3 regions of the Blastococcus sp. SYSU DS0973 genome follow, and region 1 is predicted to be linked to each of the others. Evidence: predicted binding sites of a transcription regulator. Region 1 holds the regulator's gene; each other region holds the start of a gene.

Region 1 (10,083 bases):
ACGGGTACGGCGTCGACGCCGGGCTGCCGTTCGACGGCCGGGTGCGGCCCGGCGGCCGCCGGCTGCCGCTGGCGCACACGGTGGGCGCCTGGCTGCTCGACGAGGTCGCGTTCGCCGGTACCCGGGTGGGCGTGCGGCCGGCCGATCTCGGCCGGCTGCTGCAGGACCTGCCGGCGCCGGTGGGCGTGCTGGCGATGGGCGACGGCTCCGCCCGGCGCACCGTCAAGGCGCCGGGGTACCTGGACCCGGCGGCGGAGCCGTTCGACGGTGCCGTCGCCGCCGCCCTGGGCGCCGGGGACGCCGCGGCGCTGGCGGCGCTGGACCCGGCGGAGGGCGAGCGGCTGCTGGCCGCCGGGGTGCCGACCTGGCGCGCGGTCGGCGCGGCCTTCACCGGTCGGCACGTCACGGCGCGGCTGCATCACGACGCGGCCCCGTTCGGCGTGGGCTACCTCGTCGCCGACTGGGTGGTGGCGTGAGCGGACCGGGGCGTGCGCATCGCAGCGAGGCGGCCGCCGGCGGGGAGCGAGCATCGCAGCGAGGAACGGGCGGGGCGCGGACCGACCGCAGAGACGGCCTGGGCTTCCGAGCGAGGAGCGGGGCGCCCCGCGCCAGCGAGCCAGTGGCCCTGAGCGGGCCGCCCGTGGTGGCGGTCGTCGGGCCCACCGCGACCGGCAAGACGGCGCTGGCCGTGGCGCTGGTCCGGCGGCTGGGCGGAGAGGTGGTCAACGCCGACTCCATGCAGCTCTACCGCGGCATGGACATCGGCACCGCGAAACCCGACGTCGCCGAGCGCGGGGGAGTGCCGCACCACCTGCTGGACCTGTGGCACGTGCGCGAGCCGGCCTCGGTGGCCGAGTACCGGCAGCGCGCCCGGGCCGAGATCGACCGGCTGCGCGCCACGGGGAGCGTGCCGTTCCTCGTCGGCGGCTCCGGGCTGTACGTGCGCGCCGTCCTGGACGAGCTCGACTTCCCCGGTACCGACCCGGCGGTCCGGTCGCGGCTCGAGGCCGAGCTGGCCGCCGTCGGCCCGGCGGCGCTGCACGCCCGGCTGGCCGGGCTGGACCCGGCGGCCGCGACGGCCGTGCTGCCCAGCAACGGACGCCGGATCGTGCGCGCGCTGGAGGTGATCGAGCTGACCGGCGGCCCGTTCCGGGCGGAGCTGCCCGAGCCGCGACCGCACTACCCGGCGGTCGTCCTGGGCCTGGACCGGGAGCCGGCTGAGCTGGACGAGCGGGTCGCGGTCCGCGTGGACCGGATGTGGGCCGCCGGCTTCGTCGACGAGGTGGCGGCCCTGGCCGCCGACGGGCTCCGCGAGGGGCCGACGGCCTCCCGCGCCCTCGGCTACGCCCAGGTGCTGGCGCAGTTCGACGGCGTGCTCTCCGCCGACGAGGCGCGCGAGCGCACCGTCACCACCACCCGCCGGTTCGTCCGCCGGCAGCGCTCGTGGTTCCGCCGCGACGCCACGACCACGTGGTTGGACGCTGCGCGCCCGGACCTGGCCGACGCCGCCACCGCGGTGATCACCGCGCCTACGATCGGCGCGTGACCTCCTCGCCCCGCGTGCTGATCGGGCACGGCACCGAGAACGACTTCGTGCTGCTGCCCGACCCCGACGGCACGGTGTGGCCGGACGACCGGCTGGACGCCGCCATGGTGCAGCGCCTCTGCGAGCGGCGGGCCGGCCTCGGCGGTGACGGCGTCCTGCGGCTGGTGCGCAGCGCCCACGTACCCGACGCCGCGGCCGTGCTGGGCGACGACCTCGGCCGGTGTGAGTGGTTCATGGATCACCGCAACGCCGACGGCTCGTACGCGGAGATGTGCGGCAACGGCATCCGGCTGTTCCTGCACGCGCTGGCCGGCGAGGGGCTCGTGGACCGGATGGCCTGCGCCGACGGGCTGCTGGTCGGTACCCGCGGCGGGCCCCGCCGGGTCGGCGCCGCCGCCGACGGCGGCTACTGGGTGGACATGGGGCCGGCGCGCCCGTTCGGCGAGGGGGAGGCCCGGCTGGACGGTCGCGTCTTCCCAGGGGTGGCGGTCTCCATGGGCAATCCCCACCTGGCCTGCCTGACCGATGTCCCCGTGGACACCCTCGACCTCACCGGCACGCCGGTGGTCGACGCCGGGATCTTCCCCGACGGCGTGAACGTGGAGCTGGTCAACGTCGTCGAGCCGGGCGCGCACGTCCGGCTGCGGGTGTCCGAGCGCGGTGTCGGGGAGACCCGGTCCTGCGGCACCGGGGCCTGCGCTGCGGCGTACGCGGCGCTGCGGGCCGAGGGGGCGACCGAGGGCACGGTCGTCGTCGACGTGCCCGGGGGGCGCCTGACGGTGCAGGTGACCCCCGGGACGACGGTCCTCAGCGGGCCGGCGGTCCTGGTGTCGGCCGGCGCGCTGTGCCCGGAGTGGCTCCGGGCCTGACCCGTCAGCGGCGGTCGTCGTCGGGTGGCGCGGGGACCATCGCATCGTCGTCGGTGGCCGGAAGGGTGGGTGGCTCGCCCCGGCCGCTGTCCTGGTCCGCCCCCGCACCCATCGGGTTGCGCGGAGGGCCGCCGATGCCCTTGGGGTCCCGGCCCGGGTCGTCCAGCTCGCTGTTCGAACCCAGTCGGCTCGATCCGCTCTCGCTCATCGGTTCCTCCTCCGTGCGTCACGTCCGTCGCGCAGGCCCTACCCCTGCCGTCGGTCGGGATGCATCAGGGGCGGCGATGCGTTGTACCGGGCGATGACAACTCAGGTGCTTTCCACGCAGGACCGTGCCACGCTGGACACGATGACGACCGCCCCCGATGCCCTGCCCGTCGACGAGCAGACCGACCGGACCACCCGCCCCGCGCCCGCCGGGCGTCGGGACGAGGCCGACGACACCACCGGCTCCTACGCGCTGGAGGCGCGCGGTGCGCTGCGCCGTGTCGCGGGGCTCTCCACCGAGCTCGCCGACGTCACCGAGGTCGAGTACCGGCAGCTGCGACTCGAGCGCGTCGTGCTCGTCGGGGTCTGGACCGAGGGCACGCAGGCCGACGCCGACCGCTCGCTGGCAGAACTGGCCGCCCTGGCGGAGACGGCGGGCTCCGAGGTGCTCGAGGCGGTCAGCCAGCGGCGCGACAAGCCCGACGCCGCCACCTACGTCGGCTCGGGCAAGGCCAACGAGATCCGCGACATCGTCGCCGCGACCGGCGCCGACACCGTGATCTGCGACGGTGAGCTCACCCCCGGCCAGCTCAACCAGCTGGAGAAGGTCCTCAAGGTCAAGGTCGTCGACCGGACGGCGCTGATCCTCGACATCTTCGCCCAGCACGCCACCAGCCGGGAGGGCAAGGCCCAGGTCGAGCTGGCGCAGATGCAGTACATGCTGCCGCGGCTGCGCGGCTGGGGTGAGTCGCTCTCCCGTCAGGCCGGTGGTCGCGTCGCCGGCGGTGGCGGCATCGGTACCCGTGGTCCCGGCGAGACGAAGATCGAGACCGACCGGCGGCGCATCCGCGCCCGGGTGAGCAAGCTGCGCCGCGAGATCGCCGGCATGGCCACCGCGCGGGCCACCCAGCGGTCCAGCCGCGGCCGCAACGCCGTCCCGAGCGTGGCCATCGCCGGGTACACCAACGCCGGCAAGTCGAGCCTGCTCAACCAGCTCACCGGCGCCGGCGTGCTCGTCGAGAACGCGCTGTTCGCGACCCTGGACCCGACGGTCCGCCGTGCGCAGTCGCCGGACGGCCGGGAGTACACGCTCACCGACACCGTCGGTTTCGTGCGCCACCTGCCGCACCAGCTGGTGGACGCCTTCCGCTCCACCCTGGAGGAGGTGGCCGCGGCCGACCTGCTGCTGCACGTGGTCGACGGCTCCGACCCCGACCCGCTCGGCCAGATCGACGCCGTCCACGTCGTGTTGAACGAGATCGACGCGTCGGCGGTCCCGGAGGTCATCGTCGTCAACAAGGTCGACGCGATGAGCGAGGAGGACATCCTCGCCCTCCGCCAGGCCCTGCCGGGCGCCGTCTGGGTCTCCGCCCGGACCGGGGCCGGCATGGACACCCTGCGCCGGCTCGTCGCCGAGCGTCTGCCGCACCCGGACGTCGACGTCGACGTGCTGGTGCCCTACGAGCGGGGTGACCTGGTGGCCCGCGTGCACCGGGACGGCGAGGTCCTCAGCGAGCAGCACGAGGGCGGCGGCACCCGGCTCACCGCCCGGGTGGACGGAGCGCTCGCGGCCGCACTCGAGGAGTTCGGGGCTCCGGTCGCCTGACCTCCGGCCGCATCGATCACGATCCGGTCACGGCCCGGTACGGTTGCGGCGTGGCGAGGGGCGCGGTGCGGGAGACCGGTATTCCCGGTTCCGCGCCCGTCGTCTCGGCCGGTCGGCCGCCGTGGTGGCTGGTCGGCGTAGCGGTCCTCGTCCCGGTCCTCGTGACCGCCGACCTGCTCACCCACGGCTCGCTGGAGCGGCTGGACCTGCTGGTCTCGGAGGTCGTCAGTGACTGGGGACTGCGGGGCACCGCGGGCTACCCCGTGGTCTGGCTGGTCACCCAGCTCGGCGGGCGGGTCACCATCCTCGCGGTGCTCGCCGGTCTGCTCGGCTACCTCTTCTGGCGGCGGCGGGCGTGGTTGCCGATCGCCCGGGTCGCGCTCGCCCTCGCTGTGCTCACCGCCGGCGTCTACGCCATCAAGCACGGCATCGGTCGTACCGCCCCGGCCTTTCCGGGGTCGTACTACTTCCACCCCGACGGCGCTTCCTTCCCCTCCGGGCACGTGGCCAACGCCGTGCTCATGTGGGGCGTCGCCCGGTGGCAGGCGGTCGAGTACGGACTGCCGCCGGCGGTGCAGCGCACGTTCTGGTGGCTGAGCGTGGCCGGACCGGTCGCCACCGGTGTGGCGATGGTGTCGCTGGACTTCCACTGGGTCACCGACGCCGTCGTGGGAGCGGCTGTGGGCATCGTGCTGCTGGGCGTGGTTCATGCACTGGACGCGCTCGTGCTGTCACGCTTCGTCCGTGCCCGAGCAGCCCGGACCGGATAGCGGCGCCGTCAGGCGGCTCGTCCTGGCGACCGCGCTGATCGGCGTCCTGCTCGGTGTCCCCGGGATCGCCGAGGCCGGGGGCGCGTCACCCACGGTGCGGTGCTCGATCACCGATCCGCGCCTCGCCGAGGTCTCGGGACTCGTCGCCGTGGGCGAGCAGGTGCTCGCGCTCAACGACGGCGGCGACCAGGTCGCCGTCTACGGGCTCGACGGCGCGTGCGCGGTGATCGACGTCCGGTCCGCCCCCGTGGACCCGTACGACCCCGAGGATCTGGCGGTCGGACCGGACGGCGGCGTCTGGATCGCTGACACCGGGGACAACAGCCTCCACCGCGCGACCGTCGCGCTGCACGTCCTCCGCCCCGACGGCAGCACCGTGCTGCACCGGCTGACCTATCCCGACGGCGCGCACGACGCCGAAGCGCTGCTGGTGGCCCCGGACGGAACCCCGTACGTGGTGACCAAGGAGGTCCTGGGCTCCAGCGGTGTGTACCGGCCGGCCGGTGACCTCGCCGACGGCGGAACGGCGCCCATGGAACGGGTCGCCACCGTGAACGTGACGCTGACCGGCACCCCCGGCGGGCCGGTCGGCCGGGCCGGCCAGCTGATGATCACCGGTGGGGCGGTCGCGTCGGACGGCAGCGCCGTCGCGCTGCGCACCTACACCGACGCCTACGTGTGGCCGCTGACCGCCTCCGACGTCCCGGGCGCGCTGGCCGGCGAGCCGGTGCGGGTGGCCCTGCCGGAGTCACCGCAGGGCGAGGCGGTCAGCTTCACCGCCGACTCGCGCGCGCTGGTGGTCGCCAGCGAGGGGCTGCCCAGCGCGGTCACCGTGGTACCCCTCCCGGCCGGCGCACCGCCCGCGGCGACGGCGGCACCGGTCGCGGACCCGCTGCCGGGCTTCGAGGAGCTGGTGCGCTCGGACCGCTCACCGATCGCGGCCGCGTTGATCGCTGCCGCCGTCGCCACCCTCGTGGTCTGGCTGGGCAGCCGCCTGCGTCGTCGTCCCTGACGGTCAGACCCTGCGCAGGACCGACACGACCCGGCCGAGGATGGTGGCCTCGTCGCCAGGGATGGGCTCGTAGGCGGGGTTGTGCGGCAGCAGCCACACGTGACCGTCGCGGCGCTTGTACGTCTTGACCGTTGCTTCGCCGTCGATCATGGCGGCCACGATCTCCCCGTTCTCGGCCGTCGGCTGCTGGCGGACGACGACCCAGTCGCCGTCGCAGATGGCCGCCTCGACCATCGAGTCACCGGCCACCTTGAGCATGAACACCGTTCCCTCGCCGACGAGTTCGCGGGGGAGCGGGAAGACGTCCTCCACCGCCTGCTCGGCGAGCACGGGACCACCGGCGGCGATCCGCCCGACCAGGGGTACGTACGTCGGGGCCGAGGCCTGCTCGCCGTCGCCGACCACGGGCGGCTCGACGGCGGCGGTGCGGCCTGCGTCGCCGGGCAGCCGGACGTCGAGGGCGCGCGGCCGGTTGGGGTCGCGGCGCAGCCAGCCCTTCTTCTGGAGGACCGACAGCTGGTGCGCGACCGAGGAGGCCGACGACAGCCCGACCGCCTCGCCGATCTCGCGCACCGAGGGCGGATAGCCGCGACGGTCGATCGAGTCGCGGATGACCTCCAGCACCCGGCGCTGCCGCTGGGTGAGTCCGTCACCGTCGGCCGTCCGGTCCGGAAAGGTGCGCACCGACGCCGAGGCGTCGGCCGTCTCCGGGGCGGCGCTCCGGCTCCCGCGTCGGCCGCCGGACGTCCCGCTCGAGTTCGTCACGTGTCCTCCTCGCCGGCTGCCCGCGCAGCTGATCAGCCTGGTCGTCGTAGCGACCGTAGCGCCGATCGCCGGTCAGTTCAAACACGTGTTCGAAAGTTGCCCGTGTCGCGTCGCTTCTGTCGGACCGATGCGGTAGACATCGGACAGGCGTTCGAATCGAACACACGTTCGGGCCGGGGGGATCCGGCCAGGTGAGGGGCGGGAAGCCATGGCCGGCAGTGCGGCAGCGACGGTGCGCGGAGAGACGCCCGGCGCGGTGCGGGAGCGGTTCGAGCGGCGGCCGGAGCGGCACCTGCGCGTGCTGCCGCCGGTCCCGCGCGCCTACGCGGTCGCACCGGCGGCCGGAGGTGGGGCCGCGGGCCGGTCGGCGCGCGGCGCCCGTCCCGCCGTAGCCCTGGGGCATGCCGCAGGGCGGCCGGGGAAACCGGCGCTGCCACCTCTCCGGTTGACCGCTCGCGGTCGCCGGCTCGTGGCCGCCCTCGCGCTGCTGCTGGTCCTCTGTGTGGTCGCGCTCGGGACCGCGGTGCTCGGTGGGGACGGTGCCGGCCTGGAGCTGATGGGGACGACGAGGGTCATCGTCGAGCCGGGGGACACGCTGTGGTCGATCGCGAGCGCAGCGGCGGGTGGGCGGGACGTGCGGGAGGTCGTCGACGGCATCCAGCTGTTGAACGGCCTCGACGGCTCGGCGATCCTGCCGGGGCAGGTCCTGCGGCTGCCCTGAGTCAGCTCCCCCGGGCCCGGTGGACTCCGCCGGCCGCGGCAAGAGGTGCCCAGCCCGGCCCGACGAGCTCGTCGACCGTGCGTGTTGAAGCGTCGGCCGTCTGTGTTGGCCATCACCCTCGCCGCCTGTCGCAGTCCAGCGTCATGGAGAACCGCGCCGCGGTGTCCGCCCCGCCGACCCCAGGCCGTCGAGGTCCACCAGGTCGGTGCCTGGTGTGCAGGGGCTGCCGGGCTGTCGGGCTGTCGGGCTGTCGATTCGGGCACCTGCCAGGTGTGCGTGCGGGTCGTCGTGGGTGGCGCCGAGGCGACGGCGTGGAGCGAGCTGTCGACCGTGCGGCTGCCCGAGCCGCCTGTCGCCGCACCCGCTGCGGCCGTCGTCGCGGCATCTCGCGCGACGCAGCGCGTGGCCGTGGCGCGGGCGGGGTCTGCAGTTCGCGGCGGGCGCTCCGCCGGTGCCGACGCCACCGCGAGCCTTCCGCTGGTCCGAGACGCCGGGCATGTCCTGTGACTGCTGGGGTCCGGTGTTCCGCGTGCGCACGGCAGTGCCGGGGCGGAACACGCCGAGGAAACGATCACTTGCACATCTTGTGAGGCCCGCCCTAGGGTTCCCCTACATCTAGTAGTTACAGGGCTGTAAGCCCGTCCACAGGCTGGTCCTCAGGTTCTCCCCGGCGCATCCACCGGATGTCCCCAAGAGGGTCCACAACCGGCCGGTGGGGGGCGTAGGAAGAAGGAGGTGAACCACCGTGCGATGCCCGTTCTGCCACAACGCCGACAGCCGGGTGATCGACTCGCGCGAGGCCGATGAGGGCGCCACCACCCGGCGTCGCCGGTCCTGCCCCGCGTGCGGGCGGAGGTTCACCACCGTCGAAGAGGCGGTGCTCGCCGTCGTCAAGCGCAACGGCGTGAGCGAGCCCTTCAACCGCAGCAAGGTGGTCGCGGGCGTCCGGCGGGCCTGCCAGGGCCGTCCGGTCGACGAGGACCAGCTCAAGCTGCTCGCCCAGCAGGTGGAGGACGCCATCCGCGCCAGCGGCGCGGCGGAGGTGCCCAGCCACGAGGTCGGGCTGGCGATCCTGCGGCCGCTGCGCGAGCTCGACGAGGTCGCCTACCTGCGCTTCGCCAGCGTGTACCGGGCCTTCACCTCGCTCGAGGACTTCGAGAAGGAAATCACCGAGCTGCGTGCCCGGCACCTGGCGGCGGGTACCCCGCCGCTGCCGGGCATGCAGGGGGACCCGCCGGTCCGCCGGCGGGGTGGGGGCCGGGGGCAGCCGGTCGCCTCCGGCAGCCCTGCCGGCACCTGAGAAACCCGTCAGTGCCACCCGATAGACAGCAGTTCGAGCAGTTACCGATCGCGGCTCTTCCCCAGCCCCCGATCCGCCACCGCGCAGCACCACCGCGCAGCCCCGCGAAGCACCACGCGACACACGACCAGGGAGAGCTCCACACCATGACCGATACCGACGACCGCGTGGCCGGTCCCCGCACCCGCCGCGGCGCCAAGGCGCCCAGCCGGGGCAAGGGCCTCAAGATCAAGCGCGTTTTCACCACCGCCGGTGTGCACCCGTACGACGAGGTGACCTGGGAGCGCCGCGACGTCGTCATGACCAACTGGCGGGACGGCTCGATCAACTTCGAGCAGCGCGGTGTCGAGTTCCCGGCCGAGTGGAGCATCAACGCCACGAACATCGTCACCACGAAGTACTTCCGCGGCGCGGTCGGCACCTCCCAGCGGGAGGTCAGCCTGCGCCAGCTGATCGACCGCGTGGTGCTCACCTACACCGAGGCCGGCCGCGAGCACGGCTACTTCGCCACCGAGGGCGACGCCGAGATCTTCGAGCACGAGCTGACCTGGATGCTGCTGCACCAGTACTTCAGCTTCAACTCGCCCGTCTGGTTCAACGTCGGCACGAGCGCCCCGCAGCAGGTCAGCGCCTGCTTCATCCTCGCCGTCGACGACGAGATGGACTCGATCCTGAACTGGTACCGCGAGGAGGGCCTGATCTTCAAGGGCGGCTCCGGTGCCGGCCTGAACCTCTCCCGCATCCGCTCCTCCAAGGAGCTGCTCTCCTCCGGCGGCACCGCCTCGGGCCCGGTCAGCTTCATGCGCGGTGCCGACGCCTCGGCCGGGACGATCAAGTCCGGTGGCGCCACCCGGCGCGCGGCCAAGATGGTCGTCCTCGACATCGACCACCCCGACATCGAGGAGTTCATCGAGACCAAGGCGCGCGAGGAGGACAAGATCCGCGCGCTGCGCGACGCCGGGTACGACATGGATCTCGGCGGCAAGGACATCACCAGCGTCCAGTACCAGAACGCCAACAACTCCGTCCGCGTCTCCGACGAGTTCATGCGCGCGGTGGAGGAGGGCGACGAGTTCGGGCTGCGCGCCCGCCTGGATGGATCGGTGATCGAGACCGTCGACGCCAAGTCGCTGTTCCGCAAGGTCACCCAGGCCGCCTGGGAGTGTGCCGACCCGGGCATCCAGTACGACGACACGATCAACGACTGGCACACCAACCCCGAGACCGGCCGCATCAACGCGTCCAACCCCTGCTCGGAGTACATGAGCCTGGACAACAGCTCGTGCA
Region 2 (10,083 bases), on a different contig from region 1:
CGGGTGCCCTCGCACGCGGCCGTGGACACCACCGTCGACCTCACCCGGGCGATCGTCGGCACCGGCGCCTCCGGCTTGGTCAACGCGGTGCTGCGCAAGGTCGCCGCCGGCGGTGACCGGGCCGCCTGGCTGGCCGCGCTCGGCGCCGAGGGCGACGAGCTGCTGGCGCTGGCCACCGACCACCCGGGGTGGATCGTCGACGCCTGGCGGGACGCGCTCGGCGACGACGCCGAGCTCGAGTCCGCGCTGCTGGCTGACGACGTCGCGCCGGAGGTGCACCTGGTCGCCCGGCGCATGGAGCGCGAGGCCCTCATCGAGGAGTCGGGTGGGCATCCCGGGCCCTGGTCGCCCTTCGCCGTGCGCCTGGACGGGGGAGATCCCGGCCGGCTGGCGTCGGTGCGCTCCGGCCGCGCGGCCGTGCAGGACGAGGGCAGCCAGCTCGCGGCCCTCCTGCTGGCCCGGGCGCCGCTGGAAGGGCCGGAGAGCGCGTGGCTGGACATGTGCGCGGGGCCCGGCGGCAAGGCCGGGCTGCTCGCGGTCACCCGGCCCGACGGGGTGCGGCTGACCGCGGCCGACCGAGCTCCGCACCGGGCGGAGCTGGTCGCCCAGGCGTTGCGCGACGAGGACGACGTCGAGGTGCTGGCCGCCGACGGCACCCAGCCGCCGTGGGCGCCGGGGTCCTTCGACCGGGTGCTGCTGGACGCGCCGTGCACCGGGCTGGGGGCGCTGCGCCGCCGTCCCGAGGTGCGCTGGCGCCGCACGGCCGAGGACGTCGCACCCCTGGCGGAGCTCCAAACGGCGCTGCTGGACAGTGCCCTGCGCTCGGTGCGGATCGGCGGGGTGGTCGCCTACGTGACCTGCTCGCCGCACACCGCCGAGACGGTCGCGGTGGTCGACGCCGTGGCCGCGCGCGACGACGTCGAGGTGCTTCCGGTGGCTCCGCTGTTCCCCGAGGTCCCGGGCATCGGCCGGGGTGACCACGGGCAGCTCTGGCCCCACCGGCACGGAACCGACGCGATGTTCATGGCGTTGCTCCGCCGCACCGGCTGATCCGCCCGCCCCTGCGGCCGCGGATGACCTGCCGGCTGGCCGACGGCCTCGCTCACCCGGTGCGCATCCGAGCTGCCCAGCGGGACGCACCTGCGCCCGAGGGGCACCGCGGACGCCGCGATCGACTACCCCGGCCGTCATGGGCTCCCGCGAGCGGCTGTAGTTCCTCTACGGGCACGCCTGGGGATGGCCGCCGGCGCACATGACCGGGGATCAGGACCGCGACGACCTCGATCCGCCGACCAAGACGGGGACGTCGGGGCCGGGTGTCGTGGTGCGTCGTCGATCGGCTGGTCGTCAGCCCGGTCGAGCGGGCGATGGGCCAGTTCGCGCCCCGCTGGCTGGCCCAGGTGTGGTCGTTGCCCGGACAGCCCGGTTCATGGGCCGGGATCTCTCCTGGCCGGAGTGGAACGCCCGTCCCGCCCGTGGCACCCCACGCGTGCCGACGGCCACGGCACGTGCCGACGGGACGCTGGCTCCCGCGCGCGGGTCTCAGAACGGGGCCGGGTCGCCGTCCTCCGTGGCCGGCGGGGGTGAGTGGTCCACAGGAGAGTGGCCGGGGGGCCGAGCCGGTAGTGGTGGCCCGGAAGGCGGCGGACCGGTCGCGGCCATGTCGGGTGGGCGGGTCGTGCGGGTGGCGCCGTCGGGAGTGGTGGCGGCCATGTCGGGTGGGCGGGTCGTGCGGGCGACGCCGCTCGGTGTGGTCACCTCAGGAGGCCGTCGGGCGTCATGGCGAAACGCCAGCCGGGAGCGAACGTCTTGAGCCGATGGTGGCGGGCACAGGCAGCACAGGTTCTCGCAGGCGGTGGCCCCGCCGTCGGCGTGGGGCAGCACGTGGTCCAGGTCGGCCCAGCCGGCGCGGTTGCCGCAGCCGGGGTGGCGGCAACCGCGGTCGCGGCTCCTGGTGAAGCGGTGCTGAACGGCTGAGGGTCGGTAGCGGTGGGACGGTGCCGGCGGGCCGAGGACCGGGCACGCGCAGTCGGCGCCGGGGTGGGCCGGGCAGCCGCGGCGCACCGACCGGGCCAGCTCGCCGCGGGTGGCCGTGGCACGGAGGACGCCGGTGGCCGGGTCCAGCAGCGAGATGCCCAGGCTGCCGCCGGTCGGCGCCTGCAGACCGCCGGGGCACAGCGCGTCAAGCCCTTCGAGGAGCGCCCGCAGCTGGGCGGCGGTGATCGGCTGCCCCTCGACCTCCGCCGGCGCGACCTGGCGGCAGGACGCGGCGGAGGCCGGGCCGCCGGACACCGACGGGTCCCCGGGCACCGGCGCGGCATCGGCGTGGTGGGGGAGCTGGTGGCCGACCGGGCAGGTGTCGTGGCCGGTGGCTGCGGCGAACAGGGCGCCGACCGGGGCGAGCACGTCCAGGTGCGCGGTGACCGGTAGCCGGCTGGTGTCCCAGGGGCGCAGCACCAGGTCACCCAGCGCGGACACCCGCAACTGCCCGATCGGGCGGGGATCTCCATCGTCCTTGGCCATCCGCCCGTAGCGGTCGACGGTCTCTCGGATCGCCACGGCCATCGGCTGCGGCAGGAACACCGACAACTCGGCCATCCCATCGGGCGCCGGGTGCACCACGACGTCGGCGCAGCGCTCCGCCTGCCTGCGCCGCCGCTCGGCGGCCGCGGCGTCGTGGTGCAGTAGTTCCCGGCGCACCGCGGCCCGCACCCGGGTCACCGGCAGCTCGGGGGCGCCGGGCAGGACCGCGGCCTCCACCGCCGCGATCACCTGCGGCGCCAGCTCCCGCACCGGCCCGGACAGCTCAGCGGCAACCGCCCGCGCTCGCGGCCATCCCAGCGCGCTGTCGGCCAGCGCGGCCCAGGTGGCGGGCAGGTGCTCGACCAGCGTCGTCGACAGCTCCGCCTGCGTGGTCGCCTCGGCTCGCGAGCAGTTCAGCACCATCGCCAGCTCGTCGGCGAAGAACTCGCTCACCCCCGCTGACGGTGGGTTCCCCGGGCCCGGCAGCCAGTCCGGCGACGCAGCCCCCGGCTTCCCGAGCTGCCGGTCCGTGGTGTCCGGCCGGCGGGCCGCCAGCTCGCAGATCAGCTCGGCGCGGTACGCGGCCAGCGCCGACTCCGCCTGCTGGATCCGCTGCAGCTCCAGCGCGATCTCGGCGATCGGTGCGGGCCGCGACCGGCATCGCCTCACCCAGGCGGGTCGGGCGGGCCACGGCCCCGGCCGGCACCAGCTCCGCCGGCCACGACGGCACGTCCAGGACGTCGACCGTCAGGCCGACCCCGAACCTGCCGCCTTCGAACACACGAGCGACGCTACCGGCGGGGTCCGACACTTCTCCGCCCCGCGTGCGCGACCCCGGCTCAGCCCGTCAGCCCGGCCACCAGCCCGGCCAGCAGCCCGATCACCAGACCGGCCGGCAGTCCGATCACCAGCGAGGCGGTCATCGCCGGGAGCGCCGTGCTGGGCCGGGTGACCCGGCGTTCCACCCGGTCGGGCAGTGCCACCACGCGAGGCGGTCCGGGTGGGTGGGCGAGCCACCGACGTGCCCACGTGACGCGGCGGCGCCACCAGACGAGGAGGGCCACGACCCCGCCGACGACCAGGAGGCGGAGCCGCAACGGGATCAGGTGTGCTCCGCGGGCCCGGCGAGCAGTACCGGCACACGGGCGTGGTGGGTGACGTGCTCGGCGACGCTGCCCAGCACCCGGTGCGACAGGCCCCGGCCGCGGCGGCCCACGACGAGGACGTCGGCGCCCTCCTGCTCGGCGACGTCGAGCAGCGCCCCGGCGGGTTGCCCGCTCACGAGCGCCACCACCGGCGAGGCCCCGGAGAACCAGCTCGCCCGGTCGGTCAGCAGCGCGCGGCACCGGTCCCGTTCGGTGTCGTCGGCGAACTCGACGACGTCGGGGTCGATCACCATGACCAGCACCACGCGGGTGCCCGCACCGGTGAGCAGCGCGGCGGCATCCCTCAGGGCGCGGTCGGACTCGGCGGACCCGTCGACGCCCACCACGGCCGTGACCGCCCCGCCGGCCGGCGGTGGGGTTCCGTCGGCTCGGGGCGTGCGCTCGACGACCCGGTGCTCGCGCCGGCCCCGTTCGACGGCCATCGGCACGAAGAACGGGCCCAGGACGGCGCCGAGGAAGTACCACTGCGGATCGCGGTGGCCCCGGCGGCCGAGGAACAGGGCGGCGCTCCAGCCGATCGCCACCCAGAGGATGATGACGAGGGCGACGAGGGCGGGTGTCGGCATGGGTGTCCCCTCCCGTGCTCGCGGGGTCGACGGCGGTCGCGCCCCGCTGGCCTGACGCCCGGCGGTCGGGTCCGGTTCTGCCGACCTGCGCACCTAGACTCGGCGGACGTGTCCCGGCAACCGTTGATCGCGCCCAGCCTGCTGTCCGCGGACTTCGCCCGCATCTCCGACGAGGTGGCGCGCGTGGCCGACGCCGACTGGCTGCACGTCGACGTGATGGACGCGCACTTCGTACCGAACCTCACCCTCGGCCTGCCCGTCGTCGAGGCGATCCAGCGGGTCAGCCCGGTGCCACTGGACTGCCACCTCATGATCGAGGACCCCGAGCGGTGGGCGCCGGCGTACGCCGCGGTCGGCGTCCGCAACGTGACCGTGCACGCCGAGGCCTGCACCGATCCGCGTGCGGTGGCCCGTGACCTGCGCGCTGCCGGGGCGCTGGCCGGCCTGGCGATCAAGCCGGGGACGCCGCTCGAGGACTACCTGGACGTGCTGGCCGACTTCGACACCCTCCTGGTCATGAGCGTCGAGCCCGGGTTCGGCGGCCAGTCCTTCATCGCCGACGTGCTGCCCAAGGTGCGGCGGGCCCGTGAGCTCGTCGACGCCGGTGAACTGACCCTGCTCGTGGAGATCGACGGCGGCATCAACCCCGACACCATCGAGCGGGCAGCGGAGGCCGGCGTCGACATGTTCGTCGCCGGATCGGCCGTCTACGGCGCCGACGACCCGGCGGCGGCGATCGCCGCCCTGCGTGCGCAGGCCGCCGCGGCGATGCCCGGGTGAGCGTCTCCCCGGTCGAGCTGCGGGCGATGGCCCGGGCTCGGGACCTCGGCGCGTCGGTGCTCGGCACGACGAGCCCCAACCCCGCGGTGGGCGCCGTGGTCCTGGCCGCCGACGGCAGCGTGGCGGGGGAGGGGGCGACCGCCCCGCCCGGCGGCCCGCATGCCGAGGTCGCCGCGCTGGCGCAGGCCGGCGAGCGGGCCCGGGGCGGCACCGCCGTCGTCACGCTGGAACCGTGCGCGCACACCGGGCGGACCGGGCCGTGCGCCGACGCGCTGCTCGGCGCCGGGATCGCCCGGGTCGTCGTCGCCGTGCCCGAGCCGACCGAGCTGGCCGGTGGGGGAGCGGAGCGCCTGCGCGCGGCCGGGGTCGACGTCGTCCTCGGCGTCGAGCAGGACGCGGCCGAGCGCGGAGCGCTGGCCGGCTGGCTGACCGGTGTCCGGGAGCAGCGCCCGTACGTGATCTGGAAGGTCGCCGCGACCCTGGACGGGCGGGTCGCCGCCGCCGACGGGAGCAGCCGCTGGATCACCGGCCCCGAGGCCCGGGCCGAGGTGCACCGGCTGCGGGGCGGCTGCGAGGCCATCGTGGTCGGGTCCGGGACCGCGCTGACCGACGACCCGCAGCTCACCGTCCGCGACGCCGACGGCCGGGGCACCGCGCGGCAGCCGCTGCGCGTCGTCGTCGACCGGCGGGACCGGCTGCCGGCGACCGCCCGGGTGCTGGACGACACTGCCCCGACGCACGTGAGCCGGGCCGCGGACCCGGCGGAGCTGCTGGCCGAGCTGTTCGCCCGCGACGTCCGCCGGGTGCTGCTCGAGGGCGGGCCCACGCTCGCCGCGGCCTTCCTGCGCGCCGGGCTGGTCGACGAGGCCGTCGTGCACCTCGCGCCGAAGCTGCTGGGGGCCGGCGCCTCGCTGGTGGGCGACCTGGGAATCAGCGGGATCGGCTCGGCGCTGTCCTTCTCGATCGCCGACCTCACCCTCCTGGGCGGGGACGTGCAGATCCGGTTGCACCCCACCCGGCACACTGGTGGGGTGCCCCGCACCAGCGGGGACGGCACGGACGGAGGGAGCTGAGGTGTTCACCGGCATCGTCGAAGAGGTGGGCACCCTGGCCGCTCGCGAGGACCGGGGCGACTCCGCCGTCCTGCGGATCCGCGCCCGCACCGTCCTGACCGACGTGTCGCTGGGCGACTCCATCGCGGTCAACGGCGTCTGCCTCACCGTGACCGGCGTCGAGCCCGACGCCGACGGCGCCGGCACCTGGACCACCGACGTCATGGCCGAGACGTTGCGCCGCAGCAGTCTGGGCGCGGTCAGCGACGGTGCGCCGGTCAACCTCGAGCGCGCGGTCAGCCCGCAGACCCGGCTCGGCGGGCACCTGATGCAGGGCCACGTCGACGGCCTGGGTCGGATCGTGTCCCGCACGCCGGGCGAGCACTGGGAGGTCGTGCGCATCGCGCTGCCGGCTGGGCTGGCCCGCTACGTCGTCGAGAAGGGCTCCATCGCCGTCGACGGCGTCTCGCTCACGGTGAGCGCGGTCAGCGCGGCCACGGTCCCCGAGCCCTGGTTCGAGGTCAGCCTCATCCCCACCACCCTCCGCGAGACCACGCTCGGCGCGCGCGCCACGGGGGAGCCCGTCAACCTGGAGGTCGACGTGATCGCCAAATACGTGGAACGCCTGCTGGAGGTCCGCCGATGAGCGAGCCCCGCACCCGGCTGGACTCCATCGAGGCCGCACTCGCCGCGATCAAGAGCGGCAAGCCGGTCGTCGTGATCGACGACGAGGACCGTGAGAACGAGGGCGACCTGATCTTCGCCGCCGAGCTCGCCACCCCCGAGCTGGTGGCGTTCATGGTCCGGTACACCTCCGGCTACGTCTGCGTGGCCGTGACCGAGGCCGACGCCGACCGGCTGGACCTGCCCCCGATGCACCGGGTGAACCAGGACCGCCTCGGCACCGCCTACACGGTCACCGTGGACGCCCGCGAGGGCGTCACCACCGGCATCTCCGCCGCCGACCGCGCCCACACCATCCGGACCCTCGCCGCGGCCGAGACCACCTCGGCCGACCTCGCCCGGCCCGGGCACGTGGTGCCGCTGCGCGCCCGCGACGGCGGGGTGCTGCGTCGCCCCGGGCACACCGAGGCGTCCGTCGACCTCGCGGTGCTGGCCGGGCTGCGCCCGTCCGGCGTCCTCTGCGAGATCGTCAGCGAGAAGGACCCGACCGGCATGGCCCGCAGCGAGGAGCTGCGCGTCTTCGCCGACGAGCACGACCTCTGCCTGATCTCCATCGCCGACCTGATCGCCTACCGCAAGCGGTTCGACAAGCTGGTCGAGCGGGTGGCCGAGGCGATTGTGCCGCTGGCCCCGGGCACCTTCACCGCCGTCGGGTACCGGAGCTCCTACGACGAGCGCGAGCACGTCGCCTTCGTCTACGGCGACATCGGCGACGGCGAGGACGTGCTGGTGCGCGTGCACTCCGAGTGCCTCACCGGCGACGTGTTCGGCTCGCTGCGCTGCGACTGCGGCCCCCAGCTGCAGGCGGCGCTCACCGCCGTCGCCCACGAGGGCCGCGGCATCGTGCTCTACATCCGCGGGCACGAGGGCCGGGGGATCGGCCTGCTGCACAAGCTGCAGGCCTACCAGCTGCAGGACATGGGCGTCGACACCGTCGACGCCAACCTCGACCTCGGCCTGCCCGCCGACGCGCGGGACTACGGCACCGGGGCGCAGATCCTGGTCGACCTCGGTGTGCACACCATGCGGCTGCTGACCAACAACCCCGCCAAGCGCGCCGGGCTCGAGGGCTACGGCCTCCGCGTGCTCGGCCGGGTGCCGCTGCCGAGCCACGTCACGGCGGAGAACCTCGGCTACCTGCGCACCAAGCGGGACCGCATGGGGCATCTGCTCGACATCATCGAGCCGGAGACCGAGTCCGGCCCGGCGGACATCCCGGTGCCGGCCCCGGCCGACGCCCCGGGCGCCACCACGGTGCCGGGTACGGACGTCCCGCTGGGCCAGAACGAGCAGCCGGCATGAGCGGCGCCGGCGCTCCGCAGGTCACCGCCGTCGACGCGACCGGGCTGACGCTCGGCATCGTGGCCACCACCTGGCACGCGGAGCTCACCGACTCGCTGCTGGCCCGCGCCGTCGAGGCGGCGCAGGCCAGCGGCGTGCCCTCGCCCACGGTCGTCCGCGCGCCGGGTGCGGTCGAGCTGCCCGTCGTCGCCCAGGCACTGGTCGAGCGGCACGATGCCGTCGTCGCCCTCGGGGTCGTCGTCCGCGGCGGCACGCCGCACTTCGAGTACGTCTGCGACGCCGTGACGGCGGGGCTGACCCGGGTGGCCCTGGACGCCGGGAAGCCCGTCGGCAACGGCGTCCTCACCTGTGACACCGAGGAGCAGGCCCGCGACCGCGCCGGGCTGCCCGGATCGGCCGAGGACAAGGGCTGGGAGGCCGCGATCGCCGCCCTGGCCACCGCCCTCATCCTGCGGGAGCTGCGCGGGCCGCAGCGGCCGACCGGGTTCGGCGTGGCACCGGCCGGCCAGGAGGCCCGAGCATGAAGACCTTCGACACCCTGTTCACCGAGCTGGCCGCCAAGGTCGAGGCCGGGGACCCCGCGTCCGGCACCGTCGTGGCCGTGCGCGACGGCGTGCACGCCGCCGGGAAGAAGGTCGTCGAGGAGGCCGCCGAGTCGTGGATGGCGGCCGAGCACGAGGGTGCCGACCGCACCGCCGAGGAGATCAGCCAGCTCCTCTACCGGGTGCAGGTGCTCATGCTGGCCCGGGGGCTCACGCTGGACGACGTCTACGCTCACCTCTGAAAGAGGACCCCGCTGCCCCCACGCCTCGCGAGCTCGCCGTGGGTCCCTGCAGCGGGGCCGTTCCATCCGATCGTGAGGAGTAGTCGCGTGCTGCGCATCGCCGTGCCCAACAAGGGCGTCCTGAGCGAGCCGGCGGCGGAGATGCTCGCCGAGAGCGGCTACCGCCAGCGGCGCAGCACCAAGGACCTCGCGGTCTACGACCCGGACAACGACACCGAGTTCTTCTACCTGCGACCGCGGGACATCGCGGTGTACGTGGCCGCCGGCACGCTGGACGTCGGCATCACCGGCCGCGACATGCTGCTGGAGACCGCCCCCGCCGACGGCGAGGGCCCGGCCGCGGTGGAGGTCATGCCGCTGGGGTTCGGCCGGTCGTCGTTCCGCTTCGCCAGCCCGGTGGAGTCCGGCATCGAGCGGGTGGAGCAGCTGGCCGGCAAGCGTATCGCCACCGCCTACCCGGTGCTGCTCCAGCGGTTCCTCGACGACGCCGGCATCTCCGCCGGGGTGGTCAAGCTCGACGGCGCGGTGGAGACCGCCTGCCGCCTCGGGGTGGCCGAGGCCGTCTGCGACGTGGTGGAGACCGGTACGACGCTGCGGGCCGCGGGCCTGCACATCATCGGCGATCCGGTGCTCACCAGCGAGGCCGTGCTGGTCCGCCGGCAGGGCGCCGAGGAGATCCCCGCCGTCGCCCAGCTGCGCCGCCGGCTGCGCGGGGTCCTGGTCGCGCGGCAGTACGTGATGCTCGACTACGACTGCCCGAACGAGCTGCTCGAGAAGGCCACCGCCGTCACCCCGGGCATCGAGGGCCCGACGGTGAGCCCCCTGCAGACGCCGGGCTGGTCGGCCGTGCGCGCGATGATCGCCCGCACCGAGACCAACCGGGTGATGGACGAGCTCTGGGAGCTCGGCGCCCGGGCCATCCTCGTCACGAGCATCCACGCCTCGCGCATCTGAGGCCGCGGAACCGCGCAGCGGGGGCGTTCGTCTCCACCGGTATGCGACGTCTTCCGCCGCTCGCCCTCCTGACCCCGCTCCTGGTTCTCGCCGCCTGCGCCTCCGGCTCGGGAGCGGCCGGCGGGGAGGCCGGGACCGACGGCGGGGCCGCGTCGGGGATCTCGCAGGCCGACGACCACCTGCGCATCGAGGTCGACCGCGGGAACGGGTCGCCGCCGCAGACCTGGACGCTCCGCTGCGCCGGCGTCGTCGCGGGGAGCCACCCGCAGGCG
Region 3 (10,083 bases), on a different contig from region 1:
CGCCGCCGCCCTGTCCGGCGGCTACGACAGCGTGGCCGCCGCCTCGCACCTGCTGCCCTCGGTGCCGCCGGTGCAGAGCTACTACGTCGTCACCTGCCTGCTGCTCACCGGCTGCGCGCTGCTGGTGGTGCGCAGCACGCTGGCGCTCGCCGGCCGCCGGCCCTGGGACGCGGCCCTCATCGGGCTGTCCCCGCTGCTGCTCGTGCACGCCTTCACCAACTGGGACCTGTTCGCAGGCGCGCTCACCGGCCTGGGGATGTGGGCCTGGGCGCGGCGCCGCCCGGTGCCGGCCGGCGTCCTGCTGGGGCTGGGGGTCGCCGCGAAGCTCTACCCGCTGCTCGTGCTGGCGGCGTTGTTCCTGCTGTGCCTGCGCGCCGGGCAGCTGCGGGTCTGGCTGCGCACCGCGCTGGCCGCGGCCGCCGCCTGGGCCGCGGTGAACGTGCCCGTCGCCCTGGCCGAGCCGGGGAACTGGTGGTACTTCTTCGCCTTCAACAGCACCCGGCCGGTGGATCCCGACTCGCTGTGGAACCTGGCCCTGCACGTGTTCGGCGGCGGGGCGGCCGGGGGCGGGGCGCCGGCGCTGCTCAACGTCGCCGTCGCGGTGTCGCTGCTGGTCGGCGTGGGCGTGGTCGCCTGGCTCACGCTGAGCGCACCGGTCCGGCCGCGGGTGGCCCAGATCGCCTTCCTGCTCGTCGCGATCTTCCTGCTCACCAACAAGGTGTGGAGCCCGCAGTACTCCCTGTGGCTGCTCCCCCTGGCCGTGCTGGCCCGGCCACGATGGCGCTCCCTGCTCGCCTGGCAGGCCACGGAGGCGCTGCTGTGGGTGCCCCGGATGCTCTGGTACCTGGGCACGGAGAACAACGGCATCGACGTCGAGTGGTTCTTCCTCGCCGTCGTCGTCCGGGACGTCGCCGTCGTCGTCCTCATGGCGCTGGTCGTGCGGGACGTGCTCGACCCCGACCGGGACGTCGTCCGCACCAGCTGGCCGGGGGTCGACGACCCGGCCGGGGGAGTGCTCGACGGCGCCGTGACCGCGCGGTCCGTCCGGCGGTGGCACGGCGGTGGCACGGCGGTCCTCCGGAGCGCACCGCGGCCAGGTGCCGTCCCGGGCTGCGCTGAGCGCACCCTCCGGGCCCACCCGGCGTGACGGAGCAGGCGCCGCCCCCTGGTCCGGTCAGCCGGTCAGGGCGGCTCTGATGACCGCGATCTCCTCGGCGTGACCGGCCGCATCGCCGGGGGTCTCCAGCACGATCGGGCAGCCGGCGGACCGGGCGACGTCGATCAGCACGTCGGCGGGGATCTCCCCGGCGCCCAGCGGTGCGTGCCGGTCCCGGCTCGATCCGGCGGGGTCCCGGCTGTTGTTCAGGTGGACCAGGTCGATCCGGCCGGTGACCGCACGCACCGCGTCGACGACGGTGCTGAGGTCCCAGCCGGCGGCCCAGGCGTGGCAGGTGTCGAGCACGAACCCGGCGCCGAACTCCCCGACGGCGTCCCACAGCCGGCCGAGGGCGTCGAGGTCGCGGGCCATGGCGTTCCCGCCGCCCGCCGTGTTCTCGATCAGCACCGGGACGGGGAACCCACCCTGCTCGGCCTGGCGGGCGAAGGTCTTGCGCCAGTTGTCCACGCCCACCGCCGGGTCGTCCTCGGCCAGGACGTGGCCGCCGTGCACCACGAGGCCACGGGCGCCGACATCGGCGGCGGCCTGCGCGTGCTTGCCGAGCAGCGTGCGGCTGGGGATCCGGATGCGGTTGTTCGTCGTCGCCACGTTGAGCACGTAGGGCGCGTGCACGAACACCGCGACGCCGGAGGTCTGCAGCTGCGCGGCGTCCGGGCGGGGGCGGGGCGCCTTCCAGCCCTGCGGATCGGCGAGGAACACCTGGACGCCGTCGGCATCCATCTCGGCCGCGCGGGCCAGCGGCCCGCCCTGGTCCAGCTCGCCGTCGTCGGTCAGGCCGGCGCCCACGTGTACGCCGATCGGGTGCTCTGCCATGCCGGATCTCCGATTCTGGTCGAGTTCCTCGTCTCCCCGTATCGCTTGTGTCACATGAACGTTGGATTCGTGACGGGGGTTACCCGCCGGTAGCGGTGTGACGTCGACGTGGAGGTAGCAGAACATGGCGACGGGTCGCATCCGTCGCACTGCCCGCCGACGGCGACCGTGCCGATCCGGGACCTGACCCAGCTGGTCGTCTCCGTCGACCAGGGCGGGTCGGTCACCTTCGTCAACGAGCTCCGGGACAGGACGGTCGAGGTCGGCGGCGCCGTGCTACCGGCGCTGGTCGACGTCACGGCCAGGACCCAGGTGACCCTCACGGTGCCGTCGGGGCGGAAGGCGCTGGCCCCCGGCGCCGCTCTCACCGAGACGTTCGACCGCAGCTGCGTCGCCGGTTGCTGGTTGACCTTCACCTACACGTACGAGAGCGGCGCGGCGCTCACCCAGCCGCTCCTGGACGCGGCGGCCGCGCTCCTGCCCCCGCTCCCACGGCCGCAGCCGCTGGTCGTCAACACGCTCCTCCCGCTGCCCGACCTCGCGGGCGCGAACCTGCCGCCGCTCCCACCGCTGGCGCTGCCCGAGGCGCCGCAGGGCACCCCGCCGCCACCCACCGACCCGGCCGCACCGGCGCCCCCACCGACCGGTCAGGCCCCGAGCCCCGAGGTGGCGCCGGCTCCGTCGCCGCAGGACGTCCCGGGCCGCCGGTACACCTACGACACCGCGGCCGGGGTGCCGCGCAGCTCGCCCCGGGCACCCGCTCGGCCGCCGCGGCCTTCGACCCGTCCCGCTCCGTCGTCCCCGGCTCGCCTTCCGGCAGCACCGACCGCACCGGCAGCACGGACCGCACCGGTGCCGGTGGCGTCACGGGCTCCTGCGACGGTGCCTCGGTCCCGGTGTTCGGCCAGCTCGCCGGTCTGGGCTCCTCCGGGCCGGACGGGGAGACGGCCGACCAGGTCGCCACCGTGTCGGGGGCCGACCCGGTCACCCTGCCGACGGCCGCGCTCGCCGCCGTCGTCGCGCTGGCCGCCGTCACCCCGGCGCTCGTCCGCACCACACAGGCAGCGCGCGAGACCCGCTGATCGCCAGGCGTCACCGCGACGGCCGTCGTCGTCCCCCGCGGCCGCGCCTGGTGGCCGGATCCGCAGCGCTGGTAGCCTGAAGCCGCGCGTTCCGGCTCCAGCCGGGGCGCGCGACGCGTGTACGACCCTCCTGCTGCAGATTCCCTGCAGCCGCTGAGACCAGAGGAGGTGGGGTTCTCCGTGCGTCATTACGAACTGATGGTCATTCTCGACCCCGATCTGGAGGAGCGCACGATCGCGCCCTCGCTCGACCGGTTCCTGACCGTCATCACCAACTCCGGTGGCAACGTCGGCAAGGTCGACATCTGGGGCCGCCGTCGCATGGCCTACGAGATCAACAAGCAGGCCGAGGGCATCTACGCGGTCATCGACATCGATGCCGAGCCCGCTGCGGTCTCCGAGCTCGACCGGCAGCTGAACCTGAACGAGTCGGTCCTGCGCACGAAGCTGATGCGGCCCGAGGTCCACTGACCATGGCCGGCGAAACCGTCATCACCGTCATCGGCAACCTGACCGCCGATCCGGAGCTGCGCTTCACGCCGTCGGGAGCTGCCGTCGCCAACTTCACCGTGGCCTCGACGCCCCGGACCTTCGACCGCCAGTCGCAGGAGTGGAAGGACGGCGAGGCGCTCTTCCTCCGCTGCAACGTCTGGCGTCAGGCCGCGGAGAACGTGGCCGAGTCGCTGACCCGCGGATCGCGCGTCATCGTCAGCGGCCGCCTGAAGCAGCGCTCGTTCGAGACGAAGGAAGGCGAGAAGCGCACCGTCGTCGAGCTCGAGGTCGACGAGATCGGCCCGTCGCTGCGCTACGCCACGGCCAAGGTCACCCGCGCCTCGCGCGGTGAGGGCGGCGGTGGCGGCGGCTTCGGCGGTGGCGGCGGCGGCGGCTTCGGTGGTGGCGGCGGCGGGGCGAGCGACCCGTGGTCGACGCCTGCCGGGCCGTCCGACGAACCGCCGTTCTGAGCAAGGACCCCGTCCCCCTCACCACTCGCGAGCTCGCGGTGGACCTCTGGACGGGGCCACACAAACCGTTCGATTCTGGAGAACCAGGTGCCCAAGCCCCCTGTTCGCAAGCCCAAGAAGAAGGTCTGCCAGTTCTGCAAGGACAAGGCGACCTACGTCGACTACAAGGACACGACGCTGCTGCGGAAGTTCATCTCCGACCGCGGCAAGATCCGTGCCCGCCGTGTCAGCGGCAACTGCAGCCAGCACCAGCGTGACGTCGCCACGGCCGTGAAGAACAGCCGTGAGATGGCGCTGCTGCCCTACACCTCGACGGCGCGCTGATCATGAGCACGATGAAGCTGATCCTCACGCAGGAGGTCACCGGTCTCGGGTCCTCCGGCGACACCGTCGAGGTCAAGGGCGGCTACGGCCGCAACTACCTCCTGCCCCGCGGGCTGGCCATCGTGGCCACCCGGGGTGCCGAGAAGCAGGTCGAGTCCCTGCGCCGGGCGCGTGCCGCCCGCGAGGTGGCCTCCCACGAGGAGGCGCAGGCCCTGGCCGGCCGTATCAACGGCCTGACCGTCCAGGTGCCGGCGCGCGCCGGTGACGGTGGTCGCCTGTTCGGCCGGGTCACCACCGCCGACGTCGCCGCCGCGGTCACCGCGGCCGGCGGCCCGGCGCTCGACCGTCGCCGGATCGAGCTGCCCAGCAGCATCAAGACCACGGGTCAGCACACCGTCACCGTGCGGGTGCACCCCGAGGTCACCTCTCAGCTGACGATCGACGTCGTCGCCGAGTAAGGAAGGGGCCCTCCCCCGCGGAGGGTCGCTGCACTGCCCACGAGGGGCGTCGGACATCCTGTCCGGCGCCCCTCGTTGCGTTCGCGGCCCTCCAAAGGCCCCAGGAGCGTGGCGGCCACCCGGGAGGTTCCCGCGTGCCCGGCGGAACGGCAGCAGAGCTCCCGGAGCGCGCAGGAGGCCGGGCGATGCTCTCACCCGGCCGCGGGGACCGCCCGGTGCAGGCTGTGACTCGTGGTGCGACGGCCGGAAGTTTCTCGAAAAGTTTCTTCCGTCCACACCCGGTGGGCGGCAAGCGTGCAGGTCGCACGGGGTGCGCGCCCGGAGGGGAGCCCGCCGTCCCCCGCCTCCTCCACATGTCGACACGCCTCCGTCCACCGACTTGTCCACAAGTTGTGCAGATCGACGTGCACAACGGTGGTGGACTCTCCCGCCGCGGCTTCCTAACGTCCTCTCCGGCCACCACGGGGACGGCGAACTGTCGGTCCCCTCCGGTAGGCATTGATCGAACCGACGTTCGGTCCGGCGCCGCCCGCCGAGCTCGCGTACTTCCCCTGCGCGCAGTGGTCATGCGGGCGCGCCCGCAAGGAGATGGAGGTACCCCCGTGGCGGTGGCCGACGAGTTCAGCCGACCGTCCGTGACGGCGCCGGAGTACGACCGGCAGCCGCCTCAGGACGTGGCGGCGGAGCAGTCGGTGCTCGGCGGCATGCTGCTGAGCAAGGACGCGATCGCCGACGTCGTGGAGGTCTTGCACGGCAACGACTTCTACCGTCCGGCGCACCAGGTGATCTTCGACTGCATCCTGGATCTCTACGGGCGCGGTGAGCCCGCCGACGCGATCACCGTCGCCGCGGAGCTCAACCGCACCGACCAGCTGTCCAAGATGGGCGGCGCCGTCTACCTGCACACGGTCATCGCCTCGACGCCGACCGCCGCGAACGCCGGCTACTACGCGGCGATCGTCGCCGAGCAGGCCGTGCTGCGGCGCCTGGTCGAGGCCGGCACCCGCGTCGTGCAGCTCGGCTACGGCGCGGCCGGGGGCAAGGGGGACGTCGACGACATCGTCGACCGCGCCCAGCAGGAGATCTACGACGTCACCGAGAAGCGGATGAGCGAGGACTACGCGCGCCTCGAGGACGTCCTGCAGCCGACGATGGACGAGCTGGACGCCATCGCCTCCCGGGGCGGCACCGCGCGCGGTGTCCCCACCGGCATCCGTGACCTCGACGAGCTGACCAACGGCCTGCAGGCCGGGCAGATGGTCGTCATCGCGGCCCGACCCGGTGTCGGCAAGAGCACGCTGGGCTTGGACATCGCCCGCTCGGCCACGGTCAGGCACCAGATGCCGGCGGTGATCTTCTCGCTCGAGATGAGCAAGCACGAGATCACCATGCGTCTGCTCTCGGCCGAGGCGAAGGTGCCGCTGCACCACATGCGCGCCGGCACCCTCTCCGATGAGGACTGGGCGAAGCTGGCGCGCCGCATGGGTGAGGTGGCCGACGCCCCGCTCTACATCGACGACTCGCCGAACATGACGATGATGGAGATCCGCGCCAAGGCCCGGCGGCTCAAGCAGCGCAACGACCTCAAGCTCGTGGTCATCGACTACCTGCAGCTGATGACGTCGGGCAAGCGGGTCGAGAGCCGTCAGCAGGAGGTCTCGGAGTTCTCTCGCGCCCTGAAGCTGCTGGCCAAGGAGATCGAGGTCCCGGTCATCGCGATGTCGCAGCTGAACCGTGGCTCGGAACAGCGCCAGGACAAGAAGCCGATGCTGTCGGACCTCCGTGAGTCCGGCTCCATCGAGCAGGACGCCGACATGGTCATGATGATCCACCGCGAGGACATGTACGAGAAGGAGTCCCCGAGGGCCGGTGAGGCCGACATCATGCTGGTCAAGCACCGCAACGGCCCGACGGCCAACGTCACGGTCGCCTTCCAGGGCCACTACAGCCGCTTCGTCGACATGGCCAACTAGCCCTCCCGGCAACGTCTGCGGCCGACGCTGCGCCGGACGGCGGTCGGCGCCCCGGGGTGGGCGTCAGGTCGACTTACGTGAACCGGTGACCGGCCGATCTGGTCCGCGCGCCGGCGTGGCGGTGTGTCGTCGGCGGGTCTGGGTGCCGGTGCCCCGTAGCTTCTGCCTGCCCGCGTCGGTGCAGGTCAGAGAAGGGGAAGACGTGACGGGTCGTGCACGCACGAGCAGGCGGCGGCTGCGCGCCGGGGTGGTCACGGCCGCGCTCGCCGCGACGCTGCTGTGGACCGGCCAGGCCGGCGCCGAGACGCCGGGCGCAGGCGAGCCTGCCGGGGACGTCGCCCCGGCCGAGGCGGCAGCCGCCGGCATTCCGGGCATCGACGGTGATCTCGTGGAGGCGAAGTACGCGGCCCTCGGCGGCTCCGCCGGCGTCCTGGGTGCTCCCCTCGACGTCAAGGTGTGCGGCGGCCTCAGCTACTGCCTCCAGACGTTCGAGCACGGCTCGATCTACTGGTTCTCCGGATCGAGTGCGGCATGGGCCTTCACCGATGAGGCCCTGCACGACGCCTGGCTGAGCGCCGGTGGGGGGACCGGCGTGCCGGTGCCGGAGTCGATCGGCAACCCCGTCTCCGACTCCTTCTGCGGCCTGCCCGGCGGCGGCTGCGGGCAGCACTTCGAGCGCGGGTCCATCTACCGCTCGGCCACCACCGCACCGGCGCGGGTCGACGAGGTCACCAGGGCTGGTTGGTCGGCCGAGGGCTGGGAGCGCGGGGCGCTCGGCTACCCCACGACGTCCACCTTCTGCGGCCTGCGCGACGGCGGCTGCGGGCAGCACTTCCAGCGGGGCTCCGTCTACTGGAGCCCGTCCACGGGATCCCGGACCGTGCGCGGACCCGTCGGGAACCGGTGGGCGGGGCAGGGCTGGGAGCGCGGGGCGCTCGGCTACCCCACGACGTCCACCTTCTGCGGCCTGCGCGACGGCGGCTGCGGGCAGCACTTCCAGGGCGGGTCGGTCTACTGGTCGCCGTCATCGGGGGCCCGCGTCGTCGCGTCGGAGGTCGTCGGTCGCTGGGCGGGTCAGGGCTGGGAGAACGGTGCGCTCGGCTACCCGACCTCCGAGCCGTTCGCCGCGGCTGCCTTGGACTGGGTCCGCGGGCAGCACTTCCAAGGCGGGTCGGTGTACCAGACGCGGGCCGGAACGTTCACCGTCCTCGGCCCCATCCGCGACCGGTGGGGAGCGCAGGGTTGGGAGCGCGGAAGCCTCGGGCGCCCGACGTCGGACACCTTCTGCGGCCTGCGCGACGGTGCGTGCGGGCAGCACTTCGACGGCGGTTCGGTCTACCAGACGCGGACCGGCACTTTCACCGTCCTCGGATCGATCAAGACGGCGTGGGCCCGGCAGGGCTGGGAGCACGGCCGGCTGGGCCTGCCGACGAGCGACACCTTCTGCGGCCTGCGGGACGGCGGCTGCGGGCAGCACTTCCAGGGCGGATCCGTCTACGCGGCCGGCCCGGTGACCGGGTGGGGTGGGACGCGGGCCTCCATCGTCCTCGGTCCCGTCCGGGACATCTGGGCTGCTCGCGGCTGGGAGAACGGGCCGCTGGGCTACCCGGTGTGGGATACCTCCGTGCTCACCGACGGATCGTTCTCCCAGCGCTTCTCGGGCGGCGACCTCCGGGTGCGCAACGGCAGGGTGTACTGAGCCGGCGGCTGTCCACGGGAGACCACGCGGCCCGCTCCGGTGTTCGGCTCTACCAGGCGCCGTCCTGGCTCACCCCCGACGGCACCGTCACCCAGACGCCGACCCGGGACGACGGTCCGGCGCCCGTCGAGGGCGAGCGCCTGCCCTTCGTCGCCGTCCTCCCGCCCGGCCCGGCGCCGAACTGAAGAGGCCCAGGACCACCGTGGTCCTGGGCCTCTCCCGTTCGGCGCTACCGCTGGATCAGGCGGCGGCCTTCTGCTGCAGGGCGCGGCGGACCTTGGGCCCGCCGGTCGTCATCTTGTACAGCTTGGCCAGCTGCGCCGGGGCGTTCTTCGGCGTCGTCTCGGCCAGCCAGCCGTTGGGCAGCGACAGGCGGATGACCTTGTGCCACGCGCTCGCGACCTGCTTGTACAGCGGGGCGGAGTGGTAGGTGAGGCCGTACCGGTCGAAGATGTCCTTCACCTTCGGCGCGATCTCCGCGTAGCGGTTGCTCGGGATGTCCGGGAACAGGTGGTGCTCCACCTGGTGCGACAGGTTGCCGGTCATGATGTGCATGGCCTTGCTGCCCGAGATGTTGGCCGAGCCGAGCATCTGGCGGACGTACCACTCGCCGCGGGTCTCCCCGTCGATCGAGGTCTTCTCGAAGGTCTCGACGCCCTCGGGGAAGTGCCCACACATGATCACCGAGTGCGACCAGAGGTTGCGCACCACGTTGGCGGTGAAGTTGGCTGCCAGCGTCGGCAGGAACGACGGGCCCGAGAGCAGCGGGTGGACGACGTAGTCCTTGGCCGCCTGGTTGCGGATCTTCTTCAGCACCTGCTTGGTGGCGGCCCGGAACTTGGGGTCGTTGCGGCGCTTCTTCGTGGCCAGGTTCTTGCCCAGCTCGAGGTCGTAGGCGGCGATCCCGTACTCGAAGAAGCAGGCGTTGATGAAGTTCCACAGCGGCTGCGCCAGGTACATCGGGTGCCAGCGCTGGTCCTCGTCGACGCGCATGATGCCGTAGCCGAGGTCGTTGTCCTTGCCGATCACGTTGGTGTACGTGTGGTGCAGCTCGTTGTGCGAGTGCTTCCACTGCTCGGCCGGGCTGGCCATGTCCCACTCCCACGTCGTGGAGTGGATCTTCGGGTCGCGCATCCAGTCCCACTGGCCGTGGAGAATGTTGTGCCCGATCTCCATGTTCTCGAGGATCTTGGCGACCGACAGGCCGGCGGTCCCGATCAGCCACGCCGGCGGGAACTTCGAGAACAGGAGGACGGCGCGGCTGCCCAGCTCGAGCTTGCGCTGCACGTCGATGACGGTGCGGATGTACTTCGCGTCGCTCTCGCCCAGGCTGTCGCGGATCTCCTGGCGGATGGTGTCGAGCTCCTTGCCGATCATCTCGACGTCCTCGGCGGACAGGTGGGCGATCGGGTTCTCGGGCTTCTTCTGGATGACGGTCATGTCCGGGCTCCTGTGGCTCGAGGCGGTCAGTGGTCGATGGCGCAGGCGCCGGCGGCGGCGCTGACGCAGGTCTGGATGAGGACGCCGTCACCGACGTCCTCGGCGGTGGTGATCTCACCGTTGCGCAGGTCACGGACGGCGCCCTCGCGCAGCGG

The links. Region 1 encodes LexA, which represses DNA repair genes until DNA is damaged. Its sites were predicted from a motif close to TCGAACANNTGTTCGA; they were not measured.
Region 2: the regulator LexA is predicted to act here: its motif matches at 3,297-3,312, upstream of ACI791_RS13505 (DUF222 domain-containing protein).
Region 3: the regulator LexA is predicted to act here: its motif matches at 5,319-5,334, upstream of dnaB (replicative DNA helicase).

Annotation. Positions count from the first base shown of each region.
Region 1 covers NZ_JBJHAN010000005.1:232,195-242,277, reverse strand. Annotated here, with positions in the region: gene ACI791_RS11315 (class III extradiol ring-cleavage dioxygenase family protein) at 1-476, shown strand, start outside; gene miaA (tRNA (adenosine(37)-N6)-dimethylallyltransferase MiaA) at 641-1,546, shown strand; gene dapF (diaminopimelate epimerase) at 1,543-2,415, shown strand; gene ACI791_RS11300 (hypothetical protein) at 2,420-2,623, opposite strand; gene hflX (GTPase HflX) at 2,765-4,228, shown strand; gene ACI791_RS11290 (phosphatase PAP2 family protein) at 4,279-4,998, shown strand; gene ACI791_RS11285 (hypothetical protein) at 4,973-6,010, shown strand; gene lexA (transcriptional repressor LexA) at 6,014-6,775, opposite strand; gene ACI791_RS11275 (LysM peptidoglycan-binding domain-containing protein) at 7,221-7,496, shown strand; gene nrdR (transcriptional regulator NrdR) at 8,242-8,796, shown strand; gene ACI791_RS11265 (vitamin B12-dependent ribonucleotide reductase) at 8,943-10,083, shown strand, end outside.
Region 2 covers NZ_JBJHAN010000007.1:172,166-182,248, forward strand. Annotated here, with positions in the region: gene ACI791_RS13500 (RsmB/NOP family class I SAM-dependent RNA methyltransferase) at 1-1,050, shown strand, start outside; gene ACI791_RS13505 (DUF222 domain-containing protein) at 1,543-3,192, opposite strand; gene ACI791_RS13510 (hypothetical protein) at 3,363-3,506, opposite strand; gene ACI791_RS13515 (universal stress protein) at 3,626-4,255, opposite strand; gene rpe (ribulose-phosphate 3-epimerase) at 4,364-5,035, shown strand; gene ribD (bifunctional diaminohydroxyphosphoribosylaminopyrimidine deaminase/5-amino-6-(5-phosphoribosylamino)uracil reductase RibD) at 5,032-6,108, shown strand; gene ACI791_RS13530 (riboflavin synthase) at 6,110-6,733, shown strand; gene ACI791_RS13535 (bifunctional 3,4-dihydroxy-2-butanone-4-phosphate synthase/GTP cyclohydrolase II) at 6,730-8,073, shown strand; gene ribH (6,7-dimethyl-8-ribityllumazine synthase) at 8,070-8,597, shown strand; gene ACI791_RS13545 (phosphoribosyl-ATP diphosphatase) at 8,594-8,857, shown strand; gene hisG (ATP phosphoribosyltransferase) at 8,945-9,811, shown strand; gene ACI791_RS13555 (SSI family serine proteinase inhibitor) at 9,853-10,083, shown strand, end outside.
Region 3 covers NZ_JBJHAN010000010.1:37,592-47,674, reverse strand. Annotated here, with positions in the region: gene ACI791_RS15630 (glycosyltransferase family 87 protein) at 1-1,147, shown strand, start outside; gene ACI791_RS15625 (deoxyribonuclease IV) at 1,175-1,990, opposite strand; gene ACI791_RS15620 (hypothetical protein) at 2,887-3,072, shown strand; gene rpsF (30S ribosomal protein S6) at 3,253-3,543, shown strand; gene ACI791_RS15610 (single-stranded DNA-binding protein) at 3,546-4,034, shown strand; gene rpsR (30S ribosomal protein S18) at 4,122-4,358, shown strand; gene rplI (50S ribosomal protein L9) at 4,370-4,816, shown strand; gene dnaB (replicative DNA helicase) at 5,419-6,789, shown strand; gene ACI791_RS15590 (hypothetical protein) at 6,992-8,488, shown strand; gene ACI791_RS15585 (fatty acid desaturase family protein) at 8,729-9,928, opposite strand; gene ACI791_RS15580 (ferredoxin reductase) at 9,955-10,083, opposite strand, start outside.